3 regions of the Paenibacillus sp. LPE1-1-1.1 genome follow, and region 3 is predicted to be linked to each of the others. Evidence: riboswitches for the same ligand, from Rfam matches in the RefSeq annotation. Region 3 holds a riboswitch; each other region holds the start of a gene.
What was found. A riboswitch is a leader RNA that binds a small molecule or an ion and turns the genes downstream of it on or off. The one in region 3 is predicted to bind cyclic di-AMP.
Positions count from the first base shown of each region.

Region 1: linked by a shared signal. The riboswitch ahead of MRBLPE1_RS13325 (hypothetical protein) and the one ahead of MRBLPE1_RS03610 (APC family permease) in region 3 are both predicted to bind cyclic di-AMP.
Region 2: linked by a shared signal. The riboswitch ahead of MRBLPE1_RS09660 (C40 family peptidase) and the one ahead of MRBLPE1_RS03610 (APC family permease) in region 3 are both predicted to bind cyclic di-AMP.

Region 1 is NZ_JBEGHY010000012.1:621,466-631,525, forward strand. Features, by position in the region: gene MRBLPE1_RS13290 (cytochrome P450) at 1-301, shown strand, start outside; partial or broken gene MRBLPE1_RS13295 (IS5/IS1182 family transposase) at 459-738, opposite strand; gene MRBLPE1_RS13300 (hypothetical protein) at 997-2,571, shown strand; gene MRBLPE1_RS13305 (ATP-binding protein) at 3,620-4,645, shown strand; gene MRBLPE1_RS13310 (ABC transporter permease subunit) at 4,741-5,538, opposite strand; gene MRBLPE1_RS13315 (ABC transporter permease subunit) at 5,554-6,351, opposite strand; gene MRBLPE1_RS13320 (ABC transporter ATP-binding protein) at 6,358-7,242, opposite strand; cyclic di-AMP (ydaO/yuaA leader) riboswitch at 7,802-8,002, shown strand; cyclic di-AMP (ydaO/yuaA leader) riboswitch at 8,093-8,260, shown strand; gene MRBLPE1_RS13325 (hypothetical protein) at 8,429-8,845, shown strand; gene MRBLPE1_RS13330 (APC family permease) at 8,933-10,060, shown strand, end outside.
Region 2 is NZ_JBEGHY010000002.1:39,467-49,526, forward strand. Features, by position in the region: gene MRBLPE1_RS09640 (YwhD family protein) at 1-90, opposite strand, end outside; gene MRBLPE1_RS09645 (M1 family metallopeptidase) at 197-2,212, shown strand; gene MRBLPE1_RS09650 (hypothetical protein) at 2,240-3,058, shown strand; gene MRBLPE1_RS09655 (hypothetical protein) at 3,187-3,771, shown strand; cyclic di-AMP (ydaO/yuaA leader) riboswitch at 4,185-4,337, shown strand; gene MRBLPE1_RS09660 (C40 family peptidase) at 4,341-4,817, shown strand; gene MRBLPE1_RS09665 (cryptochrome/photolyase family protein) at 4,977-6,320, shown strand; gene MRBLPE1_RS09670 (MFS transporter) at 6,464-7,705, opposite strand; gene MRBLPE1_RS09675 (GNAT family N-acetyltransferase) at 7,830-8,351, shown strand; gene MRBLPE1_RS09680 (EAL domain-containing protein) at 8,354-9,589, opposite strand; gene MRBLPE1_RS09685 (hypothetical protein) at 9,723-10,016, opposite strand.
Region 3 is NZ_JBEGHY010000001.1:756,764-766,823, forward strand. Features, by position in the region: gene MRBLPE1_RS03565 (sensor histidine kinase) at 1-215, opposite strand, end outside; gene MRBLPE1_RS03570 (hypothetical protein) at 467-688, opposite strand; gene MRBLPE1_RS03575 (hypothetical protein) at 844-1,104, opposite strand; gene MRBLPE1_RS03580 (TolB family protein) at 1,361-2,239, opposite strand; gene MRBLPE1_RS03585 (metal-dependent hydrolase) at 2,273-2,962, opposite strand; gene MRBLPE1_RS03590 (cyclase family protein) at 3,037-3,654, opposite strand; gene MRBLPE1_RS03595 (hypothetical protein) at 3,847-4,113, opposite strand; gene MRBLPE1_RS03600 (hypothetical protein) at 4,316-5,041, opposite strand; gene MRBLPE1_RS03605 (alpha/beta-type small acid-soluble spore protein) at 5,438-5,653, shown strand; gene MRBLPE1_RS03610 (APC family permease) at 5,743-7,560, opposite strand; cyclic di-AMP (ydaO/yuaA leader) riboswitch at 7,691-7,848, opposite strand; gene MRBLPE1_RS03615 (VOC family protein) at 8,131-8,541, shown strand; gene MRBLPE1_RS03620 (GIY-YIG nuclease family protein) at 8,723-9,796, shown strand; gene MRBLPE1_RS03625 (spore coat protein) at 9,853-10,060, opposite strand, start outside.

The DNA of each region.
Region 1 (10,060 bases), on a different contig from region 3:
GGAGGGGCAAGCGATCGTAGCATGGATCGGAGCCGCGAATCGGGATGAATCCCAATTTGCAAGTGCCGACGTTTTTGATATCCATCGTCCGGGAAATCAACGCCATCTAGCGTTCGGAGCCGGTCCTCATTTTTGTTTGGGCGCACCGCTCGCACGGATGGAAGCGAACATGGCTATAGCGTCGTTTGTGAAAAGGTTTGCCGGCATTCATCGGGTGGAGGCGTTCGACGTAGGCGAGCATTTAACCGAGTCGATTGCAGGTCAGTCTTTAACGAGTTTGCCTATCGGACTTCAGTCGTAGCGCTTATCGCGAGCGTTATGTAAATACGAAGTAAGCTAAAAACAAGAGGGACGCCTCTTTGTCAGATTGTCGAGAAACCCAAGTTTCTTTCAAAACGTTGGGTTTCTCTTTTTTTTCAAGGCGGTTTCAGGTACTGTTTTTTGCCAGACTTGCTGAGCCGGTTTAATCGCACTTCTAATCGAGAGAGGTACGGCACGAAATCGTGAACATTGCCTACGGTTACGAAAACATCAGTAATGAGACTGTACTTTACATCGACGGTACGATGATCCAGATAAAAGAACTCTTCCGGCCTTCCTTCCCGAAACATATAACCACTGTCCGGGTCGGTTGTACTAACCTTCACTCTTTGTCCTCGTTCACCTCCTCTTGTGGTTTTAGCGCTTTTTTCCTTGTGCCTTACGATCGTTTTCAATCGCTGCGTTGAGCTCATCCAAAAAGTCCCGTGTGTTTTGCTGGAGGCCACTAAATAACTCTTCACCGATTCCTTTTTTACCTGTCCTCGCTTGTAGATTCCGGTAGGATCGCTTCAATGCAAAGGCGGATTCATATGATTCGTACTTCCTTCAACGAAAATTGTGAAATTTCAAAATAGGAAGTCGGTAAAACCGTTATGGATAAGTCGTGAGAGTGTTAGTGATCTCTTAAGATTAACCTTATGATGAAAATGATATAAAAATCAGGAGGCGATTTTGGTGGAAAAAAGAGATGCTTCAATCGGAAGAGTAGTGGTAAGTACTGTCCCAATGCAGGATGATGTTATTCTGCTAATAGGTACTTACACATACTCCGGGAAAGTACTAGTTTCGTATAAGACAGAGAAGGATATTCATACAGCCGATTTTTATAACCTGGCTGTTCTCAATGATGATGGAACGGATTTCAGGGTGATCTTCTCCGGCGTCATTCCACAAAAACCTAAGGCCAACGGGATTCGGTATATGCCCTATCAGGATAATAAGCGGGTGCTGCTGGGAGATTACGTGCTCGAATGCACGCCCGATATTGACACCTGCACAAGCGCAACGTTGGTTCCCATCGCATATCCGTCGATTCTCGAGGAAGATGAGCGCACAACCCATCACTGGTCGGAAATCATCATCGCGCCTGACAATAAGCATATGAGTTGGACGATACTCCGCTCAGATCTTGGTGCCGCTGTAGCGATAGGCGTACTGGAACGCAAAACGGATCACTATGCGATCGAAAACGTACAGCTTATTAACAACATACATTCCTTTGAGCATGACCCGACCAATCCTGACTTTATCATTCCGAGCCCCTTACGGGGAGGGGAAGTGAAGCAGTTTGTGCGGGGAGGAAATGCCATATCCGTCGTTGGGGGAAAACATAACAGTACCACCGATTCCATCGTGCAGGATTTGATTTCCGACAATCTTACGCAAATCACCTATACCCCAGGATATGATGAAACCACAATCTTTTCTCCCGATGAGCGATTGGGAATCGTCATGAGCACCAGGTTCTCGAAAAATACGGATCAGGCCATATTCGGACTTATGCCTAGGCCCTACGGGATCTATACCTCGATGGGGATGATTAGTTATCAATATATGTATGCAGTAGATGGAGTACGTAAATTCAGGCCAGGGAATATTGGTCCGGTATTGATCGACATTCAACGTTCCATGCACGAAGCAGGATATCAAGGGATACAGCTGACAACGGACGAGAAGAATTGGGTTTATAGCTCGCCCATGTCCTGGCATCCGGACGGGAAACGGGCAATGTGGCCGGAGATGCTTAGAGGCAGCGACGGCACACAAATGCGGCTCCAGACAGCGAAGTTGCCTGATTATAAGCCGGAACCTCCAGTACCGTTTACAACAACTACTGATAATATCCCGTATGGTATAAAAGACTTGACCGTATTGGATTCCGTTAATCCAAATATAGAAGGGAAAATTGCGGGGAAACACTCCGGATACATGAACTATTTCCGGCATGTCACCGGTTACTCGGGTAAGACGGAGGCGCAGTATGTCAACTTTAGTGATGACGGCGAAAATTTCTATAATGGATATGAGAAGAACCATTATAATGCAGCCGAAGGTTGCCGCTATGAAACTGACCTTCAATGGACTGGCTCCAATCAAGGGGAAATGAATTTCAGGGCAACATTCTCGGCGCTTGTAGGACCTGAGCCAGTCAGGCTTTTATTTGACACAGATGCAGATGGAAAGCCCAAAAGTTACGGATCTGCAACATTTAACGGTATCACACTAAACATTGCAGATCTGTTAGAATAGTTGTGAAATAATACCATTTAACAATTGCGTCTGAATGAACGTAATAGGCACAGCTTGAGAAAGATGAAACAGGATGAATAGCGATTTTCCGTTATAGTTAATGGGTGGCTTCATATGGAGTAAGCTAAAAACAAAGAGGGAAGCCGCCTCTTTGTTTTTTTTCGTTGAAGAAGTCGTCAAAGTATTACTCCGAAGGTCGACAAAGCGTTAGTATCACCGGTGATGTTCGATTACGATGATAATAGGAATTATTATCTCGTAAAAAGGGGCCGAAAGAATAATGTTAATCCAATCAGTGAGCCGGCTTGAGAAGCGGGTGCTCATGAGTGTTTATCATGAGTTTTAAAGCGAAGAAGTAATACCGTAGCGCCACCCTGATAAGGTGGCGCTTTTGTATGTGCGCCACGCATGGCGACTAACTAGGTGGTGAAAGTCCGATGTAGGGGCCTATAGTTACCAAGTGGTTGGGGGTGAAAGTGGGTAATACCTACTATTGTCACACGTTGGACGTACTAATGTCATAAGAAATACGATGATTTGTCACCGAAATGCCCCCCGTAATTATACTGAAAGCCTGTATTTACGGGGGTTCGTTACCCATAAGGGCCCAGCCTCATCCGCTAAACGTCCACACCTTGGACAGGTATAACGAAGGAATGTAAGGGCAGTGACCCATTGAGAATTGGGAGGGTGAACCTCCAAGGGAATGTGGAGTATAACGATAGTTTAGGTTCATTGGATCCCCTGTAATCATAGTTAGGGAGAATTCGATAGATCCCGTAGAGAACGAATTAAAAAATCATGGGGAAGATGTGGAAGGTAAATCTAAGGCTCAAGTACTCCTGGAAGAATAGCCGTATACTAAAGGAGTTAAACCGTCAATACAAGGCTGCCGGCACATATGGCGGTCTTTCGTCACGTTAACGGGTAGTTTAATAAGTGTAGCTACTATCTTTATTAAAGAATGATTTTGCTGTAATATAGTGAATATTCATACAAATAAAATCCTAGGGTGATACCTATTCCGAACCAGTTCTTTTCAAATCACATGAATAAAATGCAACTTTATGATGCGTTATTTAACCAAACATCTGACTGTGTTGCAGTTCTTGATTTACAAGGCCGCCTTTTGGCAGTAAACAAGAAATTTGAGGAATTACATCGGTGGAAACATGAGGAAATTGTTGGGGAAATCATTCCTATGATTCCTGAGGAATCTCGGGAGGGAATTTTCCAAATGTTACAGCGAATAGTTCATGGGGAAGAAATATCTGGTATCGACATTATTATGTTACGTAAAGACGGTAGTTCTTTCTTTGCAAATGTATCTGTCTTTCCTTTGAAAAATGAAATGGGTGAGATTATTGCCTTTGTCGGAATTGGAAGGGATATTTCGGAAAATAAAAAAGCACAAGAGATTCTTCGGAAATCAGAAATGCTATCCGTTGTGGGTGAACTTGCGGCAGGTATAGCACATGAAATACGGAATCCTTTGACCGCTATTAAAGGTTTTATGCAATTATTGAAAGAAAGAAACACAAATTATGTAGATATTATGTTGGTTGAAATTGAACGAATTAATAGTATTGTAAATGAGTTTATGAGCTTGGCAAAACCCCATAATATTAATTTTGTGAGAATAAATTTGAACAAACTCATTGAGGATGTTGTATTATTTATGCGACCTCAAGCTCATTTGCATGGAGTGGCAATGGTAGTTGATTTTACCGTTGACATTAATGAATTCAAATGTGAGCCTAACCAACTTAAACAATTATTTATAAACATTATAAAAAATGCTATTGAAGCAATGCCAAATGGCGGCGTTGTTACCTTATTTGTAAATCGTAATGGTGATGGAAATGTTACTATTAAAGTAACTGATGAAGGACTAGGAATACCAGAGGATGGTTTAGCTAGATTGGGAGAACCATTTTATTCAGGGAAAGAGAATGGAACTGGCTTAGGTATAGTTATATGTCACCGTATCGTTGAGGCACACAAAGGGACATTGTCATTCAAAAGCAAATTACAGCAAGGTACTACGGTAGAAATTAATTTTCCAAACGTTTGAAATTACTATTGCAATATGGATAGGATGCTCATGGTGACGCAATGGAATCCAACCCGCCCCGGCAAACAAATCTGGAACGGGTTGGATTCATGAAATTACAACCTTAAATCCCTTTTTTTGAAACATATAAAGGTTACTACGGTTAATGCGACAATCAGTACCACTGACAATATAATGAAGACTGCCTCTAAGCCTCCGCCATACATCACATTCTTCGCTTCGAAATATTTAAACGGGGAAAGGTATTTCAGGTTTTCGAATTGATCATTTAAGTCGATTGCTATTGATAATATATAGGTGATCAATAGAATCCCTGTAGAAAGGGAAGCAGCCTTCTTCGGATTTTTATTGACGGCCGCCGTCGCTGATCCGATGACCAAAAACAAGACCTGCAAAATAAACATTCCCGCCATTGTGATTGCGATATCGCCAGTTACGGATTCGCCTTTGCTGTATTTCGAGACCAGGGAGATGGAGGTGATCAGCGAAACGAGGTTAAAGATCACGAGATTTGCAAGTGAAGCCATGAATTTTGATAAAATCACTTTGTTTCTTGAAACGGGTTTGACGAACAAAAACTCCGCCGTTTTATCCCGTTCTTCCTTAGCGATAATATTAGCGCCAAGCATCGTGGCATGAATCGTTCCCATTAAAACCAAATAGACGAAGATAACGCCGTAATATCCGCTTGCCTTCGATAGATCGAGTGTTCCGATCCCCATGATGGCTTGCAAAGATTTAGGCATGCTCTCCATTAAATCGTTCATCGATTGGCCAGAGGACGATAACCCGGCATATTTGCCCATGCTGGAGGCAATTAAGAATAGGATGCCGATACTCCAGAAAATGAGAGATTTCTTGTATGCTTTCATTTCGATCCAAAATATATTCATTCGATTTCCTCCCCACTAAACCGCGTGGATATCCTTCCTGATGTAAACGATATAGCTAATAACCAGTGAAACTACGACGATTCCTGCTCCAGCAAGCACGAAAGAGGTGTCATAGCTGGAAGTTCTTGAGATATCAGCTGTGTCGAAATATTTAAAGGGAGATAAATACCTTTTCGCTTCATCGTCGCTTGTCGATACGAGCATGCCGACGATGAAAAAGGCGAACACGGTTCCAAGAGACACAGTCAATACGGATTTTATTTTCCGAGCGATGACCGAAATAACAATGCCCAAGGCAAGAAAAATAAGCTGAACAAAAAACAGCGTAACGGAAATCATGAAAAAAGTTTTAGTACTGTACTCTTCCGTTTTCATCTGGGACAACATGATGCCGGCTGCCGCTAAAAAAACCACATTCGTAGCAACTAACGAAGTCAATGCCGCCAAAATCTTGGCCGTTAATATCGTGGTTCGCGTTACAGGCTTTGTCATAAGAAAATCCGCCGTTTTGTCTCGTATTTCCTTGGAAATGATGGACGTACCTATATTCATTCCTTGAATGGCCCCGCAAAGTGACAAATAGAGAAAGATATAAGAATAGAAGCCCAGCACCGAACCAAGGTTCTCCACTTCAAGACCGATCGCTTTCCGAACAGCCTCCGGATAACCTTCCAATAGCTTTTTAAAAGAATCGATATCTCCTGCAATAGAAGGATACATGGACATGAACAAGACGAGCAGGGCTACCAATGAAACGGACCAAATCAACGTTGATTTTTTATAAAAGTTTAATTCATGGAGAAAAATATTCATCGCTGGTCAGACCTCCTTTTCGTAGTAGTGCATAAAGATCTCCTCGAGGTCCGGTTCTTCAATCCATAGGTTTGCGATTTCGACGTCGGCTATCTTTTTCATGACGGTATTAATATCGCCTCTGAATAAGAAGCTTACCGAATGATCCGCCACGTTAAGATTATCCACGCCGGCTATGTTGAAGAAATCCTGCTCCGCTGTTTTCTTCGTTTCGATTTTGAATTTTTTATAATTGTTTTCTTTTAACGTGCTGATCTTTTCGACCGTGACGATTTTGCCTTCCTTTATGATGGCGACCCGATCGCACAAACGCTGAACCTCGCTCAAAATATGGGATGAAAACAAGATGGTGGCTCCCTTTTTATTCTCTTCCAAAAGCAGATCGAAGAATCTTTGCTGCATTAACGGATCAAGGCCGCTGGTCGGTTCATCGAGTATGATTAATTTAGGTTCATGCAGCAGTCCTTGGACAATCCCTACTTTCTTTTTGTTGCCGAGCGATAAGTCGTCGATTTTCTTCTTTAAATCAAGATCCATGATCTCTGCCAGTTCTTTGATTCTTTTGCTGCAATCCTTTTTGTAAAAGCTTGCCGAGTATTTTAAGAGGTCGATCACCTTCATATTGTCATAATAGAAAACCTCCGAAGGCAAATAACCTACTTGCTTGGCAATTTCGGGTGCAAACTCGATGCAGTCCTTGCCGAAGATTTCGGCCTTGCCGCTTGTCGGGTAAATCAGGGACAATAAAGTTCTGATCGTCGTCGATTTCCCAGCTCCGTTCGGACCGATAAACCCGAAAATTTCACCTTCTTCTACATGAAAGCTGACATTTGTGATTCCTCTTGCATTCCCGTAGGTTTTGGTCAAGTTGCTGATTTTTAAGACATCCATGGTAAAACCTCCTCGTAGTATGATCGGGTAAGGAGAAAGCAGTGGTTTTTAGAATAAAGATACGTAAGCGACAGCTCTTTCTAGAAGAACGGATTCTTCAGATTGGTACTCTAGGCAATTAGGAGAGGTTGGCTGAATGCCTATTCGCTTAGCTGATAATTGTTTGCCTTAGTCGGCTTGCCGTCAATAGTAAACCTGCAGCCATCTTTTGTAAAACAAAGGTTTATGGGGATTTGACGCCATATCGTCATTTACGAAGTAATACGATTATTTCATGTGTTAAAAAAGGTTTATTCTTCGAAAATCACGCTGATTCTCACTCATTCTCTTATTTAAAGAAATCAGATGATTTGATTAATATTTCAGTATATAGGCCTTTGTCATTATTTTTGAAAACCAGAGATAAACGTAGAAATAGTGAGGTAAACCGAGATAGGAATTAATGAAAGCGTTAACATAACTCTTTATTGTCTGTAATAACTTGATTTGGCCTGTACGGCCTCTTTACAGCAGGTGTAGCGAGGAGTAAGATTCGATACAGGAATTACAAATTAGTGCAATTGACTGATCGCTGAGTTTCCGTGAATGCGGAAAACGGGGGAACCAAATGTTAGGCAGTGCGCATGTTCGATGTGAGAGTCGGATGGTTGCATTGCAGGGGTGAATCATTGATCTGGCACCATGGATGCCGGACAAAGTAGGGCGACTCTCACCGCCCGAATCCGTCAGCTAACCTCGTAAGCGTGGATTGAGAGAGGAATGATGAAGCTTGTGATCGATTAATTTCGACCGCAGAGCCATTTGCCTCTGCGGTTTTTTGCTGTCCAAAACAGGGGCAGCTGGTAAGAAAGGATCTAAAACGCTGAGTCCTGCAGCAGCAGGAGCGGGGGAACCAACGAGCGTTCGTGTGCAAATACGAATCGTCTCACGGGGTGAATCACTTGGTCTTTGCCAAGCGTAGGGCGACTCTCACGCCCGAATCCGACAGCTAACCACGTAAGCGTACTCGGGAGAGGCAACAACCATCGCGCTGCCTGCGGCTTTTTAGTGCAAAACGAGCTTTACCGTCAAATTTCGGTCTAAGCCGTTTTTGCCTGCTGCGGGTCAAGAAGCCGCGGGGAAAGTTCCTCTTTTCCTAAGGCTTCTTTTTTGTTGCCTTTTTTTCAAAATTTGGAGGCGAACCACTTTGGAAAATGAGCATATTATTGTCGCCGGCCTAAGCGAATCCGGCAAATCATTCATAAAAATTTTGGAGTTTTACGAGCTGCCTTTTATGGTGCTGACCAACAGTAAGCAAGAGGAGAGGCAACTCCGAAGCCAAGGATTTTTTAATGTGCACTACATTAATACGAATAACAGAAAAAGTTGGAATATTCCGTTTGTATTCATTCGCGAGGTTTATATTTTTGAGAGCAGTTTCGCGCTGAGCTGCCGTTTTGTACAGTGCTGTAGGGCCTGGACGTCGAAGTCCATTTATGTGATTACGCAGCAATGGAATCCGCGGGCCATTTACAAAGGTCTTGGAGCGGATCATATCGTGTATTCACAAAACGGCGAGGTTGGTTTTTTATTAAACAGAAGCAGGAAACCTCATAATAATTGATTGAGGGAGGTTCTTACCTGTGTTTCATTTTATTTTTAGGGTAATTTAAAGTACAGGTAATTTAAAAACAAAAAATGTGGAGTGAAACTGATGCTTTCTTTAAAAAGATTTTTAATCGGTCGACCTTTAAAATCAAATGAATTAGGCGAGCAGAAACTTAATAAAACGAAAGCTCTTGCCATTCTTTCTTCAGATGCTTTATCTTCAGTGGCCTATGGTCCTGAGCAAATTTTGATCGTTTTAATTACAGTTAGTGCCGCAGCGTTTTGGTATTCGGTACCAATCGCAATTGGAGTATTAATTTTATTATTAGCACTTATTTTATCTTATAGGCAAATTATCTTTGCATATCCGCATGGCGGTGGCGCATATGTGGTGTCCAAAGAAAATCTAGGCAAGTACCCCGGGTTAGTAGCCGGAGGCTCCTTGTTGGTTGATTATATTTTAACCGTGGCAGTTAGCGTATCCGCCGGAACGGACGCTATAACTTCCGCTTTTCCTAGCTTGCATGAACATACGGTTATCATTGCTGTGATATTTGTCATTTTCATAACCATCCTGAACTTACGGGGGGTAACCGAGTCCGCTTCTATTTTAGCTTATCCGGTCTATTTGTTTGTTTTGGCATTGTTCATTCTAATAGGAGCAGGCCTATACAACATAATAACCGGTCATGTTTCTCCCGAATTACATTCTTCAATCGGTACACCAGTAGCAGGTATAAGCTTATTTTTGCTCTTAAAAGCATTTGCTTCAGGCAGTTCTGCATTAACAGGAGTAGAGGCCATTTCGAATGCCATCCCGAACTTTAAAAGCCCATCTCCTAATAACGCTGCTAAAACATTAATGGCGATGGGAATCTTGCTTGCTTTGTTATTTTCGGGAATCGTTTATTTAGCTTATTATTACGGGATAACACCTAACCTCGAGGTAACCGTAGTCTCCCAAATCGCCGAACAGACCTTTGGGCGAAATTTTATGTACTTCTTCATTCAAGGAACAACGGCGTTGATTCTTATCCTAGCCGCTAACACGGGATATTCGGCTTTTCCTTTGCTTGCCGTAAATCTTGCCAATGATAAGTTCATACCTAGGATGTTTACGGTTAGAGGGGACCGGCTTGGCTATTCCAACGGCATTATCATGCTAGGTATTTTGTCCATCATCTTAATTATTGTGTTTAAAGCTCAAACCGAACACTTAATCCCGCTTTAT
Region 2 (10,060 bases), on a different contig from region 3:
TTTATGTTGTTTGTTGCTCACTACGTTGAGCGACAGTGATTTCTTTTCCTTCTTTTCCGGTTGAGCCGGCTGTCCTTGTTCTTCCGTCATGCGTATTCACACCTTCCCCAATACAATAATTCCATTTTAGCTAATAATCATCGAAAAGCAAACATATACATGCTGTAGATGCTTGTCAACGGGAGGGAAACGTTCAATGACTCCACGCTATTTCAAACGAATTTTACTCGTAATACTCGCAGTCGTGATGCTCGGTATATCTGTGCAATACGGCTTCGGGAATGCTTGGCAATCCCAATATACTTATGCTTTCGCCCCCGCCGCCAAAGCCAAGCAAGCACCAGCCCCTGCGCCAAAATCGTCCAAGCCGCCAGTCGTGCAGGAACCAAACACGGTCATGACGCCAAAGCCTGTGGAGCTCAGCCAACGAATCGTGGAATACCATATCAGCGTGCATTTAGTTGATGACGCGAAACGGTTAAACGGCGACCAGACCGTGACATGGACCAACCCAGGCAAAAAAACAGTGTCCGAGCTCTACTTCCATCTGTACCCGAATGCCTTTCAGTCCGAGCAATCCACGTTCATGAAGGAGTCCGGCGGCAAGCTCCGTCAGGACAAGGCAACCCTGAACAGCCAAGGCTACATGAAGCTGCTATCCTTGGAAACGCTTGAAGGCGAGAGCCTGCTGCCGCGTCTGCAATACGTGCAGCCCGATGACGGCAACGCCGACGACTTCACCTTGGCCAAAATACGGCTGCCTGAGCCTGTTGCCCCAGGCAAATCCGTCACGCTGCAAATGAGCTATGAGGTGAAGCTGCCCGAGGTTTTTGCAAGAATGGGCTACTCCGGGAATTTCGTCATGGCGGGGCAATGGTTTCCGAAGCTTGCCGTCTACGAGCCGGTTGGAACAAGGGGACGTACCGCCGAAGGGTGGAACGTTCATCAATATCATGGAAATTCTGAATTTTACAGCGACTTCGGCATATACAGCGTAAAGATAAAAGTACCTGAGGCCTATACCGTTGCTGCTACCGGCTTTCAAACCAAGCCCATTGAAATCAAAGACCAGATGAAGATCTACCAATTTTACGCGGATGACGTACATGATTTTGCCTGGTCAGCCTCTCCGGATTTTGTCTATGAAGAGACGGCTTACTCCGATACGGGCATTCCAGGCGTACGGATTAAGCTTTACCTGGATCCGACGCATGCCGCTCTAAAGGACCGTTACATGCATGCCGCCAAATCCGCTCTCTCCAGCTATGCGAAGTGGTACGGCGAGTACCCCTACAGCACGCTGTCGGTCGTTGTGCCTCCGAAAGGGGCAAATGGTGCCGGCGGCATGGAATATCCTACGCTCATTACCGCCTTCGCCGCGGAGAAGGAAAACCCCGGCTACGATCTCGAGCGAACGGTTGTCCATGAGATTGGACATCAATACTGGTACGGGATGGTTGCCTCCAACGAGTTCGAAGAGGCGTGGCTGGACGAGGGCTTTACGTCCTACGCCGAGGATAAAGTCATGGAAACCGCTTATGGTTTAGAGTCGAATTTGCGAATGGAAGCCAGTTATATGACTGACCCTGCGCCGCTCAAGCAGCTGTCATGGACCTACGGCAGCCACTCGCAATACGCGGAAAACGTATATATGCGGGCTAAGCTCGTGCTTGTCGGAATAGAAAACAAAGTCGGCTCCAGAACGATGCAAAAAATCTTGCGCACTTATTTTCAAAAATATAAATTCAAGCACCCGAACACCGCTGACTTTCAGCGTGTTGTCGAGCAGGTAACCAAAGAGAAATGGCATGATTATTTCAGCCAATACGTTTATGACGATCAAATGGCGGATTTCTCTATTGAATCCATCCATGTGCGCCCGGTTACGCAGGATGGAGCCCAGATGTATGAGTCGATTGTGCTCGTCAAAAAGAACGGCGGCAGCAACGGCGACATCAAGGTGCTGATGAAATTTACAGACGGTTCCAAAGTGACGAAGCTGTGGAACGCCGAGGAATCCCATATGCAATACAAGCAGGTGCATTCCGCTCCGCTTGAATGGGCCATTGTCGATCCTAGCTACAGCAATGTGCTCGATAATAAGCTCATTAACAATTATATGCAGGCTCAATTGCCTGAGGAAACGCGGACGAGATGGAGCCTCGGCACAGTCAAGCTGATTGAAGGTCTGCTCGGGTCGCTGAGCTGGTAAGTAACTGCGTTCAAGGAGCGATAAACGATGAAGATACATTTGAAGCAAGGCTGGCAACTCGCGGTTAAACATTTTTACCTCGTTATTTTAATGTTTCTTTACCAGCTGCTATGGGGATTTTTCCTCTACCGTTTCATTGATTCGGTCGTATCCCCGCTGCTGCGAAGATATCCAAGCTCTTATCCGTCCGAAACGGCCGCTCAGCTCTTCCTGACCGAAGCGCAGTTCCAGCTGTTCAAGACCGATATCATCTCGCCGTACGTTTGGACATTCGGAGCCCTTCTCGTTGCACGGATGCTGCTCACGCCCTTGTTTAATGCCGGGCTGTTCTACTCGTTGAACCAAGCCCGCTCCGACGGGGGGACCCGTTTTCTGGAGGGTATCCGCAAAGCGTGGAAACCGGTAGTGCTTCTATACTGGATCGAGGCCGTCCTGTCGCTTGCTCCCGCTTGGTATTTGCTGCCGCGCTCGCTTGACGCCCTGCTGGAGAGCGGCTCCGTACCGGAGCTGCTGCAAGCGGTGCTTCCGGGAGCCGCGCTCTGGCTGCTTTGGGGCACACTGCTCCATCTGTTGTTCCTTGCCATGCAGTTCGGCGCCGCTTCAGGCGAAGGGGTATTCCGGTCCCTCTGGCGGGCGCTCCGAAACTTTATTTCCTACGGCGCCCTGTCATTGGTTATGTGGGGGATTGGCGCTGCTGCGGGACTCGCAGTCACGAGTTTATCCATGTTATGGGCGGGGCTGTTCGCGCTTATCCTGCATCAAGGCTATCATCTCATTCGCACACTCATGAAGGTATGGACGATTGCCGCGCAGTACGATTGCCTGCAAACCAAGCCTCTGCAGTAACCAAAAGCCTTCGGCCCGCAACGACTGCGGAAACGAAGGCTTTTTTTATTTTGCAGACGAGCGCAACTAAATGATGGCATTTTTGTATAAATAGTTAAGAGAACTTGAACAATGGGGGATACACGCAAATGATGCGTAAAAAACTGATTATTATATCGATGGCATTGCTCTTAACTGGCGGTTCAATCGTTGCAGCAGACAAATTATTGCAGAAAGTTACGTTGGTTTACAATAATAAGCAAACCGCAGAAGACGGTCTGCTCGTAGATGATAAGGTGTACATCAATATCCGCTCCTTAAGCGATTCCTTGCAAGCTTTTATCCAGTGGAAGGGCAGCGAGAAGAAGCTTCTCATCCAGAAGCCTAATGTCCATATGTTTCTGATGAATGAGAAAAGAACGATGTTCGGGCAGGTTGAAAAAGGCAGCGTTCAGAAGTTTTTGGTGCAAGCGCAAATCGATAACTTAAACGTCGCGATCACGGAATTCAAGGTCACGCTGGTTGACCCTAACGATAAAGAAACCACCATTGACCGACGCAGTCAGTCGGATGACGATTTTAAGGAATTCGTTGAGAAGGATACTTTCTGGTTCAGTTCGAAGCTTGTCTCCTATGACTTTAAATACGCAGGCAAATACAAGCTGCGTTTTTGGATGGAACAGAAGAACGGCGATCCTCAGCTTATTTCCGAGAAAATCATTACCGCCAAATAATCAAGATGACTTATTTTGGAAAAGGGCCGTTCCCAGGAATGGCTCTTTTTCATTTTATAACGACATAGAAGTCGTTCCTTGTCCAACTAAGCCGTTGCTTTGCTGCACCGCGCTGAACGAGATGAGATTTTTTTAATCTAATGCGAATAAACGGCGAACTACCGCCGTTTAGGGGACTTTAGACTAGCCCGATCGACCCGGCTTCTCAAGGATAAATCGGTATATTTTACACAAAAGTCACATAATTAATGAAATTGAGTCATCACTTTTGGTCAGAAAGAACTACTATCTGCATTTATTTTACACAAAGAACGGTTAAACGCATCAAAATGGCAAAAGGTTACATGAGAATTATTAGAAATTGCAACTAAAGGCAGGAGATCAATGAAAATAATCGAATAATTCTCAAGAGCAATAAAAAACGGCCTAATTCCCTATCGGGAAACGGGGGAACCACTCTGGGTGAATTGATTCCGACGTCTGATTAATTGGCAGCGCCTGAGGAATCATAGGGAACCTTCAACCGAACCCCACAGCTAACCTCGTCGGCATTGGAAGGAGTTTCACAATTGAAAAAGGTTACCGCAATACTCTTGGGTCTCGTTCTCGTACTCGCTTTTCAGGCGGGAAGCGCTTTCGCGGACTCGAAATTAAACGGATTCATCAATGATGTCATTGGTACTCCGTACAAAAGCGGCGGAACATCGTCGAGAGGGTTTGATTGCTCCGGCTTTACGGGCTATGTGTTCGAAAAAATGGGCATCGATCTTCCGCGCACTTCCGGTTCGCAAGCAAAAGCAGGCACGAAGGTCGCTAAATCCGACCTAATTCCGGGAGATCTTGTGTTCTTCGACACAGCCGGCGGCAACAACAGCGCCGTATCCCATGTTGGCATTTACATTGGAGATGGAAAGTTTGCCCACGCTTCCACTAGCAGAGGCGTTGTAACAGACAAACTTAACTCATCCTACTATGAAAACCGTTATGTGACTGCACGTCGTGTCATGGATGCGGATTCTTTCCAAACGTATGCCGACGCCCAATAGAGTAACCTAATCCCTCGCTAAGAGGGTTGCACGGGTAGACTCATCCAGCAAAGCCGCAGTTTTTTGTCCTCTGACGACAAATGACTTGCGGCTTTGCTGTTTCATTTCAAGCAAATTGCGGCGTAGGGTTAGCCGCTTTTGGAGAAGGAGCCATGCCTGATGTATTTGTTTATTCATCGCAAGGATTTGCGCACGGCAGATATGCGAGCCTTTGACTATTTGAGAAAAAAAGATACGCAAGGCATTCATTTGCTTATCATAGATCCCGTTCTTATCGGCGAAGGCCGATTGACCAGTCACAGCGGCAGAAACTTTATGGCGCAAGCCGCATCCTTGCTGCACAGCTACTCCAATGCAGGAAAGGAGCTGCATGTACTGTATGGTGATCCCGCACTCATTACCGAGGCTCTTCTGCAGGCTCATCCGATTGACGAGGTTATCGTCCATTCGGACTACACGCCTTACTCCCGCCAACGGGATGAGCGACTGCAGCAAATGACTCGCCGTTTTGGCCGTCACTGGCTGTCGATAGCAGACGCACCGCTTGCCGACTTGGAAGCATTTCCTGCATTTGCGCGGCGCTCCGAGCCGTATAAGGTATTTACGCCCTTTTACCGCATGTGGAGCAGCTTTATGCGGGAATGCTACAGCAGTGCAAGTGACACGACGATATTAGAGCTAGCTACCCTTCGCCAAATTGACAGCAAAGTCGCTCTTGCGTTCGCGCTGCCAGAGTCCGTTTCTTGCGCGCTCGGCGGCACGAATGTCGAAGGTGCGCCTAAGTCGGTCGCAAGGCTGGACCGATTCGTACGCGAGCGCCTTGCTTCCTATGCAGAAGGGCGCGACGCTTACGCATCGGAGCATACAAGCGGTCTCGCTCGATTCCTAAATACAGGCGCCATCTCGGCCCGTCAAGCTTACGAGTTTACGCAGGGGCTGCCCGGATCGGAGACCTGGGTTCGCCAGCTCGCCTGGCGTGATTTTTATTTGTATCAAGCGATGTATCATGATGATTTTTTCCGTTATGAGCACCTTGCTGATTTGTCTCCGCTCTCGGATACGAATTTCGAAGCATGGGCTTCGGCCGCCACGGGCATCCCAATCATTGATGCGGCCATGACGCAGCTCAACCGCACGGGTGAGCTGCCTAACCGTTTACGTATGGTAACGGCCATGTTCTTAACGAAAAATCTGTTATGTCCTTTTACGCGGGGGGAACAATATTTCCGCCTCCACTTGAGCGATTATGACAATACGCTTAACCGAGGCGGCTGGTTGTGGTGCTCGTCTCTTGGATATGACGCTGCGCCCTATTTCCGCATTATGAATCCGGCGTTGCAATCGCGAACGCATGATCCGAGCGGAAGCTATATCCGGCGTTGGCTTCCTCATTTGGAGCATTTGTCCGATAAGGAAATCCATCTGCCCCAAGGCGGAGCCATCGTCGATTTAAAGGCTTCGCGTGCGCGCGCTATTGAAGTATACAAAGCGATACTGAATTAGCCGCCTCCCATCCCAGAGTTGGACAAGCCTTTTCCATATTTCGTCTGATTACTAACAAATAAACCTCCGCATTGGCTTTGAAACAGCAAATGCGGAGGTTTTTTTTTCGAATGCAAGCGTAAACGGCTACCGCTTTAACGGTTTTAAGCTTTTGAACGCATTCCCTGCGTCTGTTTTCTGCCCAAAACCAGCATAACCGCCAGCAGAAGCAGCATTAATATAACGAGGGCGCTCACATACCATAAGGTTGACTGCACATTGTACCGATCCATAAACCAGCCGGTTACCCGCGGGAATATCGCCCCCCCAAGACCGCCGCATGCCACAAGCAGGCTCGTGGTTCTTTCGGTCATTCCCGGAATAAGCTCATTGGCATATACGAGAGCAATTCCGAAGATACCCGAGAAGAAAAGTCCGCTGAGAGCAACAAGAGCGAGCATCCAGCTGAGCTGCCCCATAACAGCCATCAAAACGAATATAACGGAAGCTCCGGCCGTTGCAATGAACAAGTAGCGGGAATAGCCCATTCGATCGGCAAGCACGCCTGCAAACAGACGGCCGAGCACCATCGTTCCCCAAAATAAGCTGAGGGCAGCTGCAGCGCTGGGCTCGTCTACCCCCGAGCGAACGATAAGAATGGAAGGCAGATAGTTAGAGAAGCTCATTTCCATACCCACGTAAATCATAAAAAATAAGGCCGATAATAATAGGAACGGCAGTGCCTTGCGCGGATAGCCGAAAAAGACGGAAGCTCCGGCAGCACGGGCCGTTACTGTCCCTTCCGGCCCGGCAGCCTCGCCAGGCTCAACAGCCCTGCGAGGCATATAGCCAAGCTGGTCATCCAGTTCCCCGAAGGACATGGTCAGCCACAGCACAAACGTGATGCCGGACATTGCCGCCAATATAGGAAAGGACACCTGCCAGATGCTTTGCTGAATAAGATAAGCCGCTGCGATCGGAATCAGTAACGCGCCGACGCCAAAAAAGGTTTCCAAACGGCTCATTGCTGACGCCTTACCGTTCTTCGCCATGTCAATAACCATAGCCCCGACCACTGCTTCAGTCATTCCAAAGCCAAGTCCGGCAAGCGGAGCGATCGCCAGCATCCACCCCCATGGGAGCAGCAAGCTGTAAACCGCTTCGCTAAGCGTAAGAATACCCATGGCAATGAGAACGGCACCGCGTTTACCAACTCTCGCGGTAATCGACGGCGCCAGAAGGACCCCTATCAAGAAACCGATAAACTGGTTCATAATCCATTGCCCGCCGTCTTTGTAGGTTAAACCGTAATAATCGATAAGCTGCTCCAAAATAGATCCGCCTACGACATGTGCAACCCCAATGACCAGATAGGACAAACAGCCAAGCCAAATTAATTTCTTCATTCTTATGCTTCTCCTTATATACGCACGCTCATCTTGCGCCTGTCTGATATAATAAACCTATTTCAATCCTTATAGCCTTATAGCCTTGAAGCACGGCAGTCCATTCCAGCGGAGGTACCGAACGATGACAAGCAACCAAAGCTCCACCTATTATAATCGAGAAGCATTCGATATGACTATACATCCGCTCGAAGTCGTCCACGCGCTTGAAATATGCGGGTGGAGCTACGAAGCGCCCTATGATTGCTATAATTGGCCGTCTTGGGAACAAATGAAAAAAGACGGAATCGAATTTGGCGATCCCGTCCTTCGCGCGTCTCAATATGCGGCTGTTTTGAATAACCGGCTCGAGCTGATTGGCTTTGCGCAGTTCTTTCCTATAACCGGTGTCACGCGGCTTGGGCTTGGACTCAGGCCTGATCTCTGCAGCCGCGGCTTAGGCCCCGCATTCACAGAACTTATCGTGTCCGAAGCCCAGCGCCGCGCCCCTCTAAACGAAATTGATTTGGAGGTGCTGGCTTGGAATAAGCGCGCCATCCGCGCGTATCAGCAAGCAGGCTTCAGAATTACGGATACCTATTCGCGATCGACCGCTGCGGGCTTCGCAGAATGCCACTGCATGGTCTATGAGTCTAGCTCAAGCTAAAGCTAAAGCCCCTGGGCACCGCCCTCCGTATCCTTTAAATCCATAAATAATATAAGTCCAGGCGCAACCAGCACCGATATAGTCCGAATCCAGGCATGGGAATCCAGGTCAGTATAGGCTCGTGATACGATTACCCGCCTATTTTCATTTAACTGAACCAAATTGGGTACAAAATAAGGGCGCCAGCTCCAATTTGCACCGCGATATTGCACCTCGCGCCGCCAGGCTTGGTCCGACTCCCGGCAGAAATTCGAGGAAAGCTGAATGCCGACATCATTGCAGAGGTAAACCCGCATGCAATGGGCATAAAGCTCGGGAAGCTGCTCCTCGATCCATTCATCTTTATCCTCGGGGTATTCCGCTTCCTGCAGCAGCTCGACGAGCTGCTCGGCTAACTGCTCCGATTGCCGCTGCCAATATCTCTCGGAACCTACATAGTGCAGCAAATGCTGCTCAAGCTCCGCTTCAATAACCGCCGCAAAACAATCGGGCTCCCGAAACTCCGGCTCCGCTCTCGCGAACATAAAGCCTTGGACATACCTCGCGCCGGCCTGGATGGAACGAGCCAAATCCTCTCTCGTCTCCACGCCTTCAACCAGCAGTGACGCGCCAATTTGGTCCGCCAGATCGGAGAAGGAACGCAGCACCCCGAAATACCCGTCATGCGTCGCGCTTTTTTTGATCATATGGATATCGATCTTTAGCAAATTCGGCTGGATATGCGCGATTCGATCCGTACTGCTGAAGCCGCTGCCGACATCATCGATGGCGATTAAGCAGCCCCGCTCCCGGTATAGATCTACCACGGTGCGAAGCCCTTCCATTGAGCCGTGGAAGCACTCCTCCGTAATCTCGATCACGATATGCTTCGGATCGATCCCATATTTGTCGAGCAAAAACAAGGTGTACAGTTCGCCATTCTTCTCGTATCGGTAAATCCAAGAAGGCTTTAAATTTATAAAGAGCATAGGCTGCTCTTCCATTAACGTCAGCTTTGAAAATGCCTGCTCGCGCAGCAATCGGTCCACCAGGATATGATCCTCTTCCGCAATTTGGTCATTGCAGAAAAAAGGCCCCAGACTGCGAACCGAATCGCCTTTTACCGCTCGGCCAAGCACCTCGTAGCCCATGATTCGCCTTGTATCCATAGCTATAATGGGCTGATAAAATGCGGCTAGTGTTTCGCCGTCTAAACCAAGCGCCTCCGGCAGCAGCAGCGATGATATGCACTCATTCATAGCGGTCTCCTCTATGTTACATCCGTGTTATGTTATCTATCATCTCTTGTAGAATAACATTGTAATAGAGTCGACATAAAATGTAAAGATCCGACAAATATATCCCGTTAACAGAGACGCAAATTTCGGATGGTTAGATCAGTCTTATAATTTGCGTGACTTTATCGTCCTGGGAGACCTCAATAATATGATGCTTGTTATTGTAGGCAATGACGCCGGTGCCCACCTCGATAACCGGATTTTCGCCTAAGCCAAAGAACACATCATCCGCCAGCGCCTCCATCACCTCGTGACGATCCTCTTCCGGAAGCACCGCCCATTCCTCCGCTTCCATTTCAAAAAAGGTATAGCTCTGCTCGATTTCCGCCACAGCTGCTGTCAAATCCTTCAATATATCTGCATATTCCCTTGCATGTCTAACGCCCATTTGCGCATACCACCTTTATCATCGTCATATTTAATGTACATCTC
Region 3 (10,060 bases):
ACCTGAAGCGAATAAAATAAAACATTCATTTGCCGGATCAGCTCATCCAAATATTGATCGGCAGACATCATGCGGGAGCGGTTGGCATCGATGATTTCTTTTTCGACCGAGCTTCGCGTATTATGAATAGCTATCCATGTGACCGTCAATACGGGCAGCGTCGTCAAACAAATCATTAAAACCATGAGCCTGTAGCGTATACTGGTCCGTTTCATATCGCTCTCCCTCTTCCTGTGAAGTCCTACGCGTGACGATCTAGTTCAAGTGTACCAAATTAATACACCTTTTCATTGCATTAAATTAACGTTTCGCATTGTATTTTATTGATTCCCGTCTTTCTTAACCAGCGTGTTTTCTAGTATTGTAGAAACAGCCATGGAAAAACGCAAAAAACCTCTGTCTTGCCGTGCATAACATAGGTTATGCGCTGCTAGACAGAGGTCTTTTTTCTATTATCGGTATTTTGTTAAGGAGTGCTGACCTCATCGGTAGCCTCTGGTTCGGCAGTGGCCTCCGGTGCGGTTGTATTGCCTGAAGCATTGTTATCGTCTTCTATGATCACGTTTCCATTTGCATTATCCACGTTGTTGTCATTATTGCATGCAGATGCGGCGAAGACGACGGTAACGCTCATCAAAGCAATGAAAATCAGCTTAGTGAGGCTGCTATTCTTTTTCGTTTTATTCATTTGTGGTGCTCCTCTCGAGTGGTTGTTGAATTGCTTAACTATACTTAACCACTGAGGAAATTCTGAATCATCTTTACCATGAGAAAATTTTCAGAAAAAAAAAAGACCTTGCTCGGTCTCTTTTCTCTGAAATCGCCTATGAAAATAAATTTAAGTCAATAAAAAGATTCCTGGCGGTATTCCGTAAAATGAAATAACCCCGTTCGATGATTTGATTCCCGAACCTTCTCAATGATTTCGCAGATATTAATCATCGAATCAGCATCTTTCGTCGACGAAGCGATCTGATAAAGGGTACTAAAGCTGCCTAAGGCATTTTCTTTGTTAACTGCCCCAGTCTTTAGGTTGATTAGCACGCGCTCGATTTCGCTGTTAATGAACCAGACAATTCTTTTTTTAAAATTTGAATTAATCATGAGCAACCCTCCGCTGTCAATGAAATAGTACCAGTTAAGTATATCTCCGCGGATAATAAAACTCTGTCGAAGTACGTAGTCGAATAAAATTTTTTTATCAACAAAAATCCCGTTCCTTCACACACGCGTGAAAAGATACAGGATCCTTGTGATTTCCGATATATAGTCAAAAGCTGCGATTATGCAACAGCATAAAACACTTTTTTTGTCGTATTTCGTATGTTTGAAGCAACACCTTTCGACATCAGCCTAGCCCCTACAATTGATAGCTGACAAAGGCCAAACAGCGGCTGTCAGGCGACCAAGAGTTTACATTGATGGTCCCTTGCCCGCCAAACAGCTTAACCAAGGTACTTGATGGGCCTCCATCGCTTCCCATAAGGCGAATCTCAACATTTTTGTTTGCAGGATGGTCGTTCGGAGCCACATCCCCCTTGCGGTAGGCCAGATAAGCGATGGAATTCCCATCCGGCGACACATGCGGAAACCAATTATTGCTTTCATCGAACGTGATTTGTTTCTGGTCGCTGCCATCCGGATTCATCCGCCATATTTGCATCAAGCCCGTTCTCGTCGAATTAAACCAAATATGGCGGCCGTCTGGCGAGTATTCGGGTCCATCATCAAGGCCTGGAGTATCCGTAAGCTGTGTCTCCATCCCGCCGCCTTCAGGAATCGTATAAATGTTATACTCGCCTTTTCTCTCTGCGCAGTAGGAGAGTACGGCGCCGTCAGGCGACCAGCCATGCAAATAGCTAGGAGCCATCGGGGTAACCAGGACCGGTTGACCTCCGGTAAGCGAAAGCACGTAAATGCGTGATTGGCCATCCTCCTTGGTATGATGACTGACCGCCAATCGTTTATTGTCAGGTGAAAGCACATGGTCATTGTTGTTTTGGTTGACGTATCCCGTTTCAATTGGGTTGCTTTCGCGGGTTGCGAGGTCAAATTTATAAATAAGGCCTTTGCTGTTATAAATCAGATAGTTATTGTCTTTCGTCCAATTCGGCGCTTCAATTAAATAATCGAATTCGGCCAAGACCGTACGTTCTCCTGTATTTACATTTACCGTTTCCAAAAGGCTAACGAGTCCCATTCGTATACCACCCTTTTCATCGTATGAACGCATGTTCATTATGCTCATCCTACGCAATGCCCAAAATGCTGATTATAACGTTACTTTCTCTCCCGGGCTCAGTACCAACCCGTTCATCCCTTTGCTTTGAAGCTGCTGAACAAAGCTTTCAGCTTCCTGGCGGATAACGGGAAACGTATTGTAATGAACGGGAACGGTCAGCTTCGCGTTATACCACTCCGCTGCTTGCAGCGCATCCTCCACTCCCATCGTATAATGGTCACCGATTGGAATGAACGCTACATCAATCGCATGCCGGTCACCGATCATTTTCATATCGCTGAACAAAGCGGTGTCTCCCGCATGAAGGACATTTATTCCCGCCATGTTCACAATAAAACCGGCTGGCATGCCGCCGTAAATCACGGTTTTTTCTTCCGCCAGCACAATGCCCGAAGAATGGAAGGCCTGTACCATTTTGGCCTTGGCGAATCCTAAATCCACCGTACCGCCGATATTCATATCGATGGTCTTGACGCCCTTCCAAGACATAAATGCCGCCAGCTCTGCAATCGCAACGACTGGCGCATCATTATTTTTGGCGATCAGGTCGGCGTCCAAAATATGGTCCATATGCGCATGCGTCAGCAGGACTGCATCCGTTTTAATTTCTTCCGCCTTCGTCACTGCTAAGGCATTACCTCGAAGAAAGGGATCAATAATAAGTGATTTATCGCCTTCAATCATTTGAATACAGGAGTGCCCGTGGTAAATAATTTCCATAATCGCATTTTCCTCCAATTTATATGATGTCCGTCACTGCGTCATTACCCACTTGCGACGTCGTATTACCAAGCTTACTCCGTTACTCTGGCTATAACCCTTGCGACCGAAGAATCCGCTTGAATACGGAGCGGAAGCGCAATAACTTCGAATGCTTTAACACCGAGTAAACGTTTTACATTTTTCAAGTTTTCAATAATGTAAATGTGATTGCGAAATAAGCTTTTATGGATGTCAAAGGGATAATGATCCGGTGAAGGTGTGTCTAAACCAACCATCTTAACCTTTTTCCGAATAAGAAGTTGAACAAATTCCGCTGTTAAAATGGGATAATCGGTAAAATACTCCGGCTGGCCATAACGCTCGCCATGCCCCGTGTGCAGGATGACGATTTGAGATTCTCTAATGATGTCTTCATACTCGGCCTTATAAGCAACCTCGGCTGCTCCGCTTACATCGAGCAGCACGCCGTCGCCGACAAAGTTTTCTGCCGATATTTCACTGATGTACTCCACAACGTCTAATAAATGCATGGGACCATCGATATGAGTGCCCGCATGCATATTAACGGACAGCTGATGATTATTGTAGCCATCCTTGCCAAATTGCCGGGAATGCTCCAACCGGGTCTCTTCATCGCCGGGGTAAACGGGCATCCCCGTCTTTATCGTATGCGTCAGATCAATGATCACACCGCTGCTGCCCCTTCCTTCCGCCAAAAACGCTAAGCCATTTGGCTTTCTTTAACTATTTTCGCTTCCAATCCAAATATAGCACAAAAGCCATGCTTGCCAAAATAATGAAAGGTATAAGAAACAGCAGAAGAATGAAAAAAATTTGGCGGAGGTTTGGTGTTTTCCGGTACTCGGTCAGAAGGGAGTGAATTACGGCGAAGGTTGTAATACGGATGCTTTGGTTTGCAAGGAGTGCTTGATGGCCATACGTTTGACCTGCTGCTTCTGCAGTTCCGGGTACAATGAAAAAAAGGATTCATCCCGCAGCAAAGCCGCCAGCGTATCCGATGCCGCACGGGCAGCCAGCGCCTCGTCTTCAAGCAAGTAATAGGCCGCCTGATAGGCGTATGCTTCATGCTGTCTTAATACTGCCGCTTTCCTTAAAAGCTCTCGATTCGTCATCGTTATTTGCTTCACGGCTTTTCTTCACCTTCCCGCTAACCTTGAATCGACGGTTTGATTGCTTTCGTTGAACGACTTCGTTTCATTCAACTATACACAACTCAATTGCATCCACCAAGTACCATTTTTCCATGGTACTTGACAGCTCAGGAAGTTGGGAATAAAAAAGATGACCCCGTTGTTAACGGAGTCATCTGCTTGCGTTTGCCGCTTCGGATTAAGCCAGCGGCACGCGCTTCGCCAAAGCCTCAAATTTGACTAAATGCGGATTGATTTGAGTTTGAAGTTTTTTCAAAAACTCAAGCGTTGCTTTGTTTTGTTTTACCAATGAAGGGTTTTCGTTAAATTTCACGGCATAGTGCTTCGCGACGTCGCCTTTCATGTATTGAATGGTCGTAAATTTCCCGTTTTTCCAAGCATCCTTCATATTCACATTCGTGCCCATGATTTGAAGGTTCAGATTAGCATCCTTATAGTTAAAGCTGTATACCGGATCCTTTTCACTATGGGCGACGGAATAGCCTGCTGCAAATCGGTCGTCGGCGAAAGTACCGAACTGAATTTTGTGGTACTCCACTTCACCGTCAAAGTCTGTTACTCTCGTGTACAGAGCGCCATTTCCAACCTTTTGGTCATTTTTCCAAGCGCCGTCATATGTAATCTTTGTTTCTTTGCGATCACTAGTGGAATTAGCGACATATTTACCTAAGCCGTTCCGTTTGCCGTTAACCCAATCACCCGCATAGGACTTCGTTTGATACCAGGTCATTGTTCCTTTTCCATGCGGCTTACCGTCTTTCACTTCTCCGAAGTACAGAACGTTCTTGGAAATTTCAAGATACTCTTTTTTTGTAGCTGCTTCAACCTTCGACGTCCCCCCTGCGGCTGCTGCTAGAACAAATACCAACGCTAAACTGAACATCGTCATGACCATTTTCTTCATCGACAATCACTTCCCCTTATCTGGTTATATTAGTTCATTCTATTAGGATAATAAACGCGGTATGCGGTTTTCGAAACAGGCTTAAGTCCTAAAAAAGGATTTCTTTTCCTTATGGAATGAAAATAACCGTTAATGGTCCTCCTTTCTGTCATATAATCCCTGCTATTCACTCCTCGTTCCATCCAATATCCAAGGTTCGGCACTCTGCCATCGGCAGCAGGTAGACATTTTCACCTTGCATCATTCTTTTCTCCTTTCGTAAAAGTCAGGGTTTTTCTTCCATTTCCGATGTCTTGAAACATTTCGAAAAAAAATTGAAAATTCTGACCGTATCTCTGTATACATTTACAATTCACACCACATAATAACCTCACATCCCATGAAGGAGTGATTGTAATGAGCAGAAGAAAATCGAATACATTGGTTGTACCGCAAGCAAGAGTAGCCCTTGATCAATTGAAAACCGAGGCTGCGCAGCAGCTTGGCGTTTCGTTCTCGCAAGATGGATACAATGGTAATCTATCCACGCGCGACGCTGGATCAATCGGCGGATACATCACGAAAAAGCTGGTTCAAATCGCGGAACAACAATTAGGTGGGCGTAACTTCTAATCAGCCGACGAAAAGCCCTCCTTTTGCAGGAGGGCTTTTCATTTATAAACGTATCGATCCTGCAGCTAAACGGCAGCATTGTGCGGATCCTATTTTTGCAGGTGGTATGGCACGGTTGCGATGACTACGTCCTTTTGCGTAAATAAATAAGCGCGGAGCATTAAGCTCGTTTGGTTGTGCAGTAAATAATGCCACCAATGCTTCGTAATAAACTGCGGGATGAGAACCGTAATATGATCCGTTTCTGCCGTTTTCCATTCAATCGTATCAATGAACCGCATTAAAGGCCTAATGATGCTCCGATAGCTGGAACGGAGAACGATGAGCCGGACGCCGGGGTTCCATTCTTCCCACTTCTTTTCCATTCGCTCGATATCCTCGTCATCAAATCCAACATACACGGCAACGACATTATCCGTCAACGATTTGGCATAGCTTAGGGAATGATTGACGACACGCGTTATGCCCGCAATGGGAACCACGATCGTGCTCCCTTTAATAACCGGTTTATCTATCGCCATATTAATCCGCAGTTCGTCTGCCATGTTGCGGTAATGGCGGTGAATCCCATAAAACAATAAAATAACGAGCGGCAGGAAGATAAATACCATCCAAACATGGCTAAACTTCGTGAAAATAAAAATTAAGGTAATCGCCAGCGTCGTCAGCATCCCGATTGTATTAATGATGAAACGCGAGAGCCAACCGGCAGGCTTCAGCTTCACCCAGCGTACCATCATGCCCAGCTGGGAAAGCGTAAACGGAATAAATACCCCCACTGCATATAGCGGAATTAAATTTTCGGTATTGCCGTGAAAGGCGATAACCAATAACGCGGATAAAACGCCCAGAATAATGATGCCGTTAGAAAAGCCCAAACGGTCGCCCCGCGCCATGAACATATTCGGCATATATTTATCTTTCGCCAGCATGAAGGCAAGCAGCGGAAATGCCGCATAAGCCGTATTGGCCGCCAGAAATAAAATGAGCGCCGTTACGCCTTGAATCACATAATAAATGACGCCTCTGCCAAATGTCGCATTCGCAATTTGCGATACCACGGTTTCTTTCTCATTCGGTATAATACCGTACCAATAAGCAAGGAGGCTTATGCCGATAAACATTGCGCCTAGAATCGTCCCCATCATGATTAGCGTAGCTGCCGCATTGCGCTCGGCCGGCTGCTTAAAGTTCGGAATCGCATTGGACATCGCCTCTACGCCCGTAAGCGCCGAGCAGCCTGAGCTGAAAGCCTTCAATAAAAGGAATAAGCTTATGTTCGAAACCGCGGCACCCATCTCAGGCGCTGCTCCCGGTACGCCGCCTGCCAAATATTTGATTATACCGGATATAATCAGGATAAAGATAGCAATCACAAACAAGTAGACCGGCATGGCCAGCACGGAAGCCGACTCCGTGATTCCCCGCAAATTAATAAGGGTCAGAAGCGCGATCATCACTAATGCGATAAGGACCCGGTGATCATGCAGCGACGGAAAAGCGGACGTAATGGCATCCGTACCCGCGGAAGTGCTGACCGCAACCGTCAGAATATAATCGACAAGCAGCGAGCCGCCTGCTAACAAACCTGTAGAAACGCCGAGATTATCCTTCGCGACAATATAAGCGCCGCCGCCGGTAGGGTAAGAGAAAATCGTTTGGCGATATGATAAAATCAGCACCAATAAAAGACCGAGTACAGCGATGGAGATCGGAATAGAGTACCAAACCGCCGTAAAGCCGGCAACCATCAGCACAATTAAAATTTGCTCCGTCCCGTATGCGACCGAAGATAAAGCATCGGATGATAACACGGCAAGCGCCTTAAGCTTGCTAAGCTTTTCGCCTTCAATTTCCGAGCTTTTCATCGGACGACCGATTAACAACCGTTTAAATCTGCTGACCATCATAACTTCCCCTTTTCCAACCCATGAAATAAAATAACAAGCTAACTGCCGCATGGAACACAAAAAAAAGCCGCAGGAAAGTAAGGACTTTCCCACGGCTTTACCCAAATAGCTCGGTTCGTTCGTGATAAATTCCTCTTTTGGACGCTTACGAGGTTAGCTGACGGATTCGGGCGCAAAAGTCGCCCTACGCTTGGCATGGCCAAGTGATTCACCCCTGAGACAAGATCGCATGATCTTGCTCGATGGTTCCCCCGCTTCTTTTTCAGAACTCAGCGATTAAGGATATTACATGAAATAATACGGCAATAGATTACGTTTTGAATCTTACTCCTCTCCTCCGGCATTGTAAACAATCATAAAGGTCTAAATTGATTAAATTTCGAGTCATGCGGAATCATTTAACCGATTACATCCTATGCATTCTTTGCATATCGTTTGTATGCTTACGATCTCTTTGGATTATGAGAAAATCATTGGTGAATCATAGCAATCCATAAGAAACTGCATCACGTTTTATATGTTACGATTGGATTATCGTTACAACCCAATAAGAGAGGATGTTTTAGAATGGCAAAATACACGACCTACATCATTTCCGAGGACGCAAGAGCACAATCCGAATTTTACATGCAGGCACTTGGAGGAGAAATCAATTCCATTATGACGCATGGCCAGCTTCCCGACGCACGTGAGGAGCTCAAAGACAAAATCATTCACCTCTGTTTCAATGCCGCAGGCGTCAATTTCTTTATGTCAGACTCCGTGTTTGAACCTGTCCAGAGCGGTAACGCCGTTCATTTGAACCTTGAATTCGCTTCGGAAGAAGAAGCACGGCAAGCCTTTAATCAATTAGCGGTCGGCGGTCAAATCCATCAGCCTTTGGAGCCTGCTTTCTGGGGCTCTCTATTCGGACAAATCGAAGACAAATTCGGCATACGCTGGATGATTACCACCGAGGCAGCCGTAAGCCAAGCCTAACCCATCCGAATAAGGATAAGCTTTTTCATCACATCAAGAGGAGACGGCCCTTTGCTGAGGGCTGCCTCCTCTTTGCTTCGTCTATTTCTCCTATTATCAAAACAAGGAATTATTCACACGGATGTCGAATAGTGTCGGATGAAATATTTAAATACCATTTTGATAAGGAGGATGATGCTGGATGCCATTCTTGTTCAAAGCAGCTGAATACCCGTCAAGCCCCGGCTGCTATCTGATGAAAAATGAAGAAGGCAGCATCCTTTACGTCGGAAAATCCAAAAACCTGCGAAGTCGGCTGCGTTCCTACTTTACGAAAAACCATACCCATCGCAGAATCAAGCAGCTCGTACAGGAAATAGCGTCCATTGAAGTCGTGCTTGTCAATAATGAAGCGGAGAGCTTGCTCCTCGAAAATAATTTGATAAAAATCCATAAACCTCCCTTTAACCGGGCATTAAAAAAAGATAACAGCGGTTATGCCTATCTGCAGCTGACAGCTGACGAGCTTCCGCGATTGGATGTGTATTACCGGAACCGCAGCCGTCATCGGAAAATCGCTGAACCAGAGGAAATGCACCGTTTGGGTCCCTTCAAAAACGCCCGGTTCCGTGATGCGCTGCTTGAATTTGTAACGGAGCATTACGGTCTTCGAACCTGTAAAACCATGCCCAAGCAAGTCTGCCTGCTTTACCATATCGGGAAATGCAGCGGCGTGTGCGAAGGCAAAATATCGAAGCAGAGTTATTTGAATAACGTTCGCCAAGCCTCGGAGCTGCTCGCCCATCGAGGCAAAGGCCTGATTGAAACGTTGTATGACCGGATGGAGACTTATGCGTCAAAAATGGAATTTGAAAAAGCACAGCAAATGCTCATCAGTATCCGAAATTTGGAGCAAGCAGCAGACAAACAAATTGTAGACAGGGAAGCCGTTATCGATCAGGATGTCATCTACTTCGGCAGCTCCCATGCGCTGGTTGCAAAAGTCCAAGCAGGCATGCTTAGCGACTTTCAGATGTTTGAGCTCGAAAAACCGAACGATGCTGCTGCCGGCGACCAATTTATGATCACCAGATATGCCGAGGCGAAGCCTGATGAAATCATAGCGAGTCGCATCTGCGACCGAAAAAAGGTATATGCATCCTTAAAAAAAAGAGGAGAAAAGCAGTTTATCCTCACCGAGCCCAAGCGGGGGTTAAAATATGACCTTCTGCAGTTATGCAAAAACAATTATGAGTACCGATTCAACCGGCTTTAGTTCATCCCGGGATTAAAAAAAGGCCGCCAAAGGGCGGCCTTTTCTTATATGCCCATTTAATGGACCGTATTTGCCGGCATTTGCGGCATTCCGTTTGCCGGTACGAACGCGTTAATCATAATTTGCATATCATTGGCTGCCAATTGCGGCACTTGGTAATAGGCACGTTTATTTTGATACATAAATAATTCATAGGCCATTTCAACAAAGTTTTGCACTTGCGAAGCCAACACCCGGCGTACGACTGGATTCGTAACTTCAACC